Regions from separate parts of the Bradyrhizobium sp. 6(2017) genome, predicted to be linked through region 1. Evidence: predicted binding sites of a transcription regulator. Region 1 holds the regulator's gene; each other region holds the start of a gene.
The links. The regulator PhoB, encoded in region 1, activates phosphate uptake and scavenging genes when phosphate is short. The targets are predictions, from matches to a motif close to TGTCATNNANCTGTCAT.
Positions count from the first base shown of each region.

Region 2: a site for PhoB is predicted at 1,509-1,525, ahead of G6P99_RS31350 (UDP-2,3-diacylglucosamine diphosphatase). Genes of this name have one in related genera too.
Region 3: a site for PhoB is predicted at 904-920, ahead of G6P99_RS12660 (alkaline phosphatase D family protein). Genes of this name have one in related genera too.

Region 1 covers NZ_CP049289.2:1,139,299-1,141,564, forward strand. The annotation lists gene phoU (phosphate signaling complex protein PhoU) at 1-679, shown strand, start outside; gene phoB (phosphate regulon transcriptional regulator PhoB) at 810-1,520, shown strand; gene G6P99_RS05345 (GcrA family cell cycle regulator) at 1,762-2,266, opposite strand, start outside.
Region 2 covers NZ_CP049289.2:6,615,669-6,617,934, forward strand. The annotation lists gene G6P99_RS31345 (glycosyltransferase family 4 protein) at 1-676, opposite strand, end outside; gene G6P99_RS31350 (UDP-2,3-diacylglucosamine diphosphatase) at 673-1,485, opposite strand; gene thiD (bifunctional hydroxymethylpyrimidine kinase/phosphomethylpyrimidine kinase) at 1,806-2,266, opposite strand, start outside.
Region 3 covers NZ_CP049289.2:2,661,599-2,663,864, forward strand. The annotation lists gene G6P99_RS12650 (indolepyruvate ferredoxin oxidoreductase family protein) at 1-15, shown strand, start outside; gene G6P99_RS12655 (hypothetical protein) at 264-695, shown strand; gene G6P99_RS12660 (alkaline phosphatase D family protein) at 1,010-2,266, shown strand, end outside.

The DNA of each region.
Region 1 (2,266 bases):
CCTGCAGGAGTTGACCCGCCTGGTCGCCGAGATGGGCGGCCTCGTCGAGCGCATGATCACCGAGTCGGTCGACGCGCTGATCCGCCGCGACGTCGCGCTGGGCAAGCGCGTGGTCGCCGCCGACATCGAGATCGACAATCTGCAGCGCGTCATCGAAGAGCGCGCGGTGCTGACGATCGCTCGCCGCCAGCCGATGGCGATCGACCTGCGCGAGATCGTCAGCGCGATGCGCGTCGCGACTGACCTCGAGCGGATCGGCGACCTCGCCAAGAACATGGGCAAGCGCGTCGCGGCGCTGGAGAGCGATTTCCAGCCGCTGAAGCTGATCCGCGGCCTCGAGCACATGACCGACCTCGTGCTGTCGCAGGTCAAGTCGGTGCTCGACGCCTATGCCGCGCACGATCTGCCGGCGGCGATGAACGTCTGGAAGGGCGACGAGGAGGTCGATGCGATCTGCACCTCGCTGTTCCGCGAACTGCTCACCTACATGATGGAGGATCCGCGCAACATCTCGTTCTGCATCCATCTGATGTTCTGCGCCAAGAACATCGAGCGGATCGGCGACCACGCCACCAATATCGCCGAGACCGTGTTCTACATGATCGAGGGCCAGCAGATCACCGACAAGCGTCCGAAGGGCGATATGACCAATTTCGCCACCACGGTGCCGGGCAACTAGGGCATGATCCGCATCGGCGGAACCGGATTGTCGTCGCGACAAACCGTTTCCCACGGGGAATATGCTCAGGGGTTGAGTGTTTCGGTTTGCGTTTGGGCAACGGATCACCACAGAGAAAGAACTTAGACCGATGAGCGCACGCATTCTGGTAGTCGAAGACGAGGAAGCGCTGACGACACTGTTGCGCTACAACCTCGATGCGGAAGGCTACGACGTCGAAACGGTGGGACGCGGCGACGACGCCGACACCAGGTTGAAGGAGCGCATCCCCGACCTCGTTGTGCTGGACTGGATGCTGCCGGGCCTGTCCGGCATCGAACTGTGCCGCCGCCTGCGGGCGCGGCCCGAGACCAAGCAGCTTCCGATCATCATGCTGACCGCGCGCGGCGAGGAGAGTGAGCGCGTGCGCGGGCTTGCCACCGGCGCCGACGATTACATCGTCAAGCCGTTCTCGGTGCCCGAGCTGCTGGCGCGGGTGAAGGGCTTGCTGCGCCGTGCGAGCCCGGAGCGGCTTGCCACCGTGCTGACCTATGGCGATATCGAACTCGACCGCGAGAAGCGCCGCGTGGCGCGCTCCGGCCGCCCGATCGATCTCGGGCCGACCGAATATCGTCTGCTCGAATTCTTCCTCGAGCATCCCGGCCGGGTGTTCAGCCGCGAGCAGCTGCTCGACAGCGTCTGGGGCCGCGACATCTATATCGACGAGCGCACCGTCGACGTGCATATCGGCCGCCTGCGTAAGTTGCTCAATCCGGGCCGCGAGCAGGATCCGATCCGCACCGTGCGCGGCGCCGGCTACGCGCTCGACGACCGCTTCGCGAAGGCCGAGCCGCAGCCGTAACGGCCGTGTGGCATTCATAAACCGCAACACGTTGTCGTCCCGGCGAAAGCCGGGACCCATACGCCGCGGCCGGCGCAATCGGCACGCGGCCAGACGGCTTTCAAACAACACCCATTCGTGGTTATGGGTCCCGGCCTGCGCCGGGACGACGCCGGTGATGCATCCGGGCTACGGTTCTCACAAAAAAATCCCCGCTTTCACGGGGATTTCTTTTTCAGTCCTACGCCAGTTTCCCGAGTGCTCACTTGATCTGCGGTTTCGCCGACGGCCGGCGGCGATCGCCGGCGGGCTGGTAGGCGACGCGCGAGTGGTGTGCGCAATAGGGCAGGCCGCCGAGCGCCTTGCCGCCGCAGAAGAAGAATTCCGGGCTCGATGGATCGCCGACCGGCCAGTGGCAGGTGGCTTCGTTCAGCTCGAGCAGCGACAGCCGCTGGCTCATCGGCACCACGTTGTCGTAGGAGATCGGATCGGGCTCCATCTCGACCTCGAAGGCATGCGCCAGCGCGGTGTTGCCGCGCGAGACCGGACGCGCCACCCGCATCATGTGCTGGGCGGGGCGGGCCTTGCGCTGCCGCGGCGCGGCCGTGGAGGGGGCCTTGGCGCGGCCGGAGAGGCCGAGCCGATGCACTTTGCCGATCACGGCATTTCGCGTCACATTGCCAAGTTCCGCGGCGATCTGGCTGGCCGAGAGGCCAGACTCCCAGAGCTTCTTCAGCTGCTCGACGCGATCGTCGGACCAGGTCAAT
Region 2 (2,266 bases), 4.5 Mb from region 1:
CGGTTTCAGGGTATTTTCGCTCCAGCGTCGCCCGCGCCGGGCCGTCGCCGACCACGATCTTGGTACCGGGCAGATCGAGATCGAGGAACGCCTCAAGATTCTTCTCCACCGCCACCCGGCCGACGCTGAGATAGACCGGCTGCGGCAGGCAGAGATCGACGTCACGCGGATGGAACAGCGCGGTATCGACGCCGCGCGACCACAGCACCACGTTGCGGAAGCCGCGTTGGCGCAACTCTGCCGCCAGCTCAGGGGTCGCCGCCATCACCGCGCGGCTCGGCCTGTGGAACCAGCGCAGCACACGCCACACCCAGGCTTCGGGGACAGGCGTCCGTGCCGAGACGTATTCCGGGAAGCGGGTGTGGAAGCTCGTCGTGAACGGCAAGCCGCGCTTCCGGCAATAGCGGCGAACCGCAAGCCCGATCGGGCCTTCGGTCGCGATATGGATGCTGTCGGGCCTTGCCGCCTCGATCAGGCTGGCGACCTTGGCCTGGTACGGCAGCGCCAGCCTCAGATCGCGATAGCTCGGCATCGCGAAGGTACGGAACTCGTCCGGCGTCAGGAAACTCACCTCGACGCCGAGCGATTTCGCCGCCTGCGCCATCATGGTCAGCGTGCGGACAACCCCGTTGACCTGGGGATGCCACGCATCGGTCGCGACCAGGATATGCGTCATGCAGCGCGTGCCGTCACTCGCGGAACCGGCGCGATCCGGCGCACCGGATCGGTCCAGGTGATGATCTCGAAGCTGCCGTCTTCGTGCTCGGCGAGCGCGGTGCAACTCTCCACCCAGTCGCCGCAATTCATGTAGCGGATGCCGTGCTCGTCATGAATCGTCGCGTAGTGGATGTGGCCGCAGATCACGCCGTCGCAGCCGTGGCGCCGTGCCTCGCCCGCAAGCGTCGCCTCGAACGCGCCGATATAGTTCACCGCCTTCTTGACCTTCAGCTTGGCCCATTGCGACAGCGACCAATACGGCACGCCGAACATCTTGCGGAAGAAGTTGACGAAGCGATTCATTTGGATCGCGAAGTCGTAGGCCTTGTCGCCGAGATGGGCGAGCCAGCGCGCGTTCTGCACCACGAGATCGAAGATGTCGCCGTGGATCACGAGGTAGCGCTTGCCGTCGGCGCCGGTGTGAACGGTGTTCTCCACCACATCGATGCCGCCGAAATGCGTGCCGTAATATTTGCGCAGGAACTCGTCGTGGTTGCCCGGGACGTAGATCACCTTGGCGCCCTTGCGCGCCTTGCGCAGCATCTTCTGCACGAAATCGTTGTGGGTCTGCGGCCAGTACCAGTTCGACTTCAGCGCCCAGCCGTCGACGATATCACCAACGAGGTAGATCGTGTCGGCATCGTGAGAGCGGAGGAAGTCCAGCAGGCGGTCGGCTTGCGAACCGCGGGCTCCGAGATGGACATCGGAGATAAACAAAGTGCGAAAGTGCCGCTCGGGACTTTCTTCACTCAAGGAGTCACTTCCCATGCCTGTGCACCTAACAGATTCCTGTGACAAGGCGATGACGACCCCCGTGACCCAAGGCCTCACTAACAGTTAACGAGAATCAGCCGCACGCCCCTTCCCTGCGGATAACAGCGGCGTGCGACAATCTGGCGACATGGACGGTCGCGGCTGCGCGGAACAGGCGGTGTGTTGCCCGCATATCGCGGCGAAACAAGGCGCGCAGAGGACTGCGTAGCCCGGATGGAGCGAAGCGCAATCCGGGTCCTGCATCCGCGGATAATCCGCTCCGGGATTTCGCTTCGCTCCATCCGGGCTACAAGATTGATCCGCGCTACGCCGGCTCAGTAATATTTGTGGAAGTGATGCACCGGCCCGTGGCCGTGTCCGACGGCGAAGCGATCGGCGGCGGCGATCGCGTCCGTGATCCAGGCCTTGGCGTTGCGCACCGCGGCCTCCATCGCTTCGCCCTTCGCAAGCCCCGCTGCGATCGCCGACGACAGCGAGCAGCCGGTGCCATGGGTGTTTGATGTGGCGATGCGCGGCGCCGCCAGCGCGATGCTGCGCTCGCCGTCGATCAGATAGTCGATGCTCTCGGCGCCGTGCCCGTGACCGCCCTTGACCAGCACCGCGCGGCATCCCATCGCCAGCAATTGCCTGCCCTGCCGCGCGACGTCGGCCTCGCTGGAGGCAACCGGCTGGTTCAGCAGCGCCGCCGCTTCCGGCAGATTCGGCGTGATCAGCGATGCCACCGGAAACAGCATGGTCTTCAGCGCATCGACGGCCTCGGCCGCGAGCAGCCGAT
Region 3 (2,266 bases), 1.5 Mb from region 1:
CAGGCGGCCGAATAGGCTAGAGCGTTTTCGAGCGAAGTGGCTACCGGTTCGCGTGAAGAAAACGCGTCAAAAAACGCGTCAAAACAAGAATCTAGAGCCCCGTTCCGATACCATCGGCACGGGGCTCTAGGCGGCGGGCAGCGGGAACTTTCCACGGCCGCCTTGGTTGACTGGTAACCCTGCCCGCAACAGCGGGGTGGATTCGCGCGGCCGGGCCCCTACATGATGGCTGTTCTGTTCGAGTGATTTCAGGAGGCCCTTTGATGGTCCTGAAAAGCGCTTTTGTTGCAATTGTTTGTACCGCGTGCCTGGCTGTGGGCGGCGTGGCGCTGGCTGACGAGTATCGCCCCAGCGAGTTCTTCAGCCTCGATCTTTCCCAGGCGGTGCTGTCGCCGAAGCGGCTTGGGCCGCCTGCGCAATTCGAGCCGGTTCCGGTCGAGGCGAAGACCGACCACGGTCCGGATCAGCGTGCCAATGTCGAGCCGACGGTCGAGCAGCCGAAGGTCGCATCACAGAAGGCCGCCCGGACGGCCAGGGTAACGGCGCAGCCTGAGCCGAAGCGCGCGGCGGCGCCTGCGCCAGCCCGCGCCAGGCTCGCGCGGCGGCACGCGAACCCGCTCGATGCCGAAGCCCGCGACACCAGGATCCAGACCTGGCCGTGCCGCACCGGCGGCATCTGCAGCTGGCAGCGGTGAGAGGCTTCACTTCCTTGCGTCGATCCTCGCGTCAACATTAAACCCGTCATCCTGAGGAGCGCGCTCTTGCGCGCGTCTCGAAGGATGCACGGCCCAGATCGCGCAGCAGGGCCGTCGATCCTTCGAGACGGCGCTACGCGCCTCCTCAGGATGACGGGTTTGGCGCTTGAGCGCTCGGTGCCGAACGACGCCGTTCCGAGAGCCCCCGAGTCATCCCGCCGTCGCAAAACCGTCGGCGGAGAGTCAAGAAACCGTAAGGGCGGAGTCAAACGGCGCAGGCAAAACCTTCGTTGCGATTCGACGAAGGTTGTTCGATGCCGACAGCGATCTCCGCGAGGGGACGAGGCCTTACAAGGCGTCAGCTTCTGGTGCGCTCGGCATCGACGGCTGCGCTGGCCGGATTGGGCTCGCTCGCAAAGCCCTATCTGAGCCGTGCGGCGGATCGTCCCGCGATCGCGGGTATCCAGTCCGGCGACGTCGCGAGCGATTCCGCTGTCATCTGGGCCCGCGCCGATCGCGCAGCGCGGATGCAGATCGAATGCGCGAGCGTCGAGAGCTTCGCCACCATCCTGCGCACCGCATCCGCCGATGCGCTGCCCGAGCGCGATTTCACGGCAAAGCTGCTGCTCGACGGCCTGCCGCCGGGCCAGGACCTGTTCTATCGCATCAGCTTCGCGGATCGCGACGGCGTTGCAGGCGAAAGCCGCGTCGGGCATTTCCGCACCGCGCCGGTCGACCGCCGCTCGATCTCGTTCGTCTGGTCCGGCGACGTCGTCGGGCAGGGCTGGGGCATCGATCCCGCGCGCGGCGGCTTGCGCAGCTACCGCACCATGCTCAACGAGCGCCCGGATTTCTTCATCCATTCCGGCGACCACATCTATGCGGATTGCACGGTGCCGCCGGAGCAGACGCTGCCGAACGGCGAGATCTGGCGCAACATCGTCACGGAGGAGAAATCCGTCGTCGCGTACAGTCTCGACCAGTTTCGCGGCAACTACAGATACAACTGGCTTGACGAGAATTTTCGCGCCTTCCACGCCGAGGTGCCGATGTTCGCTCAGTGGGACGATCACGAGGTGGCCGACGACTGGTCGCCGATCGGCACCGCCGACGCTACCGGCTACGACGCGGACGGTACCTCGCGCCTGGTGGCGCGGGCGCGCCGCGCTTTCCATGAATTCATGCCGATGCGGTTGATGCCGGAGCGCGACGGCCGCGTCTATCGCAAGATCGCCTATGGGCCGCTGCTCGACGTCTTCATCATCGACATGCGCTCCTATCGCGATTCCAGCTGGAACAAGCAGGGCGATCCCGACAAGGCGTTCATCCTCGGCGAGAGCCAGCTCGCCTGGCTGAAGCGCGAACTGGTGGCGTCGGATGCTGTCTGGAAGGTGATCGCGGCGGATTTGCCGATCGGCCTGATCAGCCTGGATGCGGTCGCGCTCGGCGACGGCCCGCCCGCGCGGCGCGAGCACGAGATCGCCGATCTGCTGTCCTTCATGAAACGCGCCGGTGTCCGCAACACGGTGTGGCTCACCGCCGACATGCACTACACTGCCGCGCATCACTAT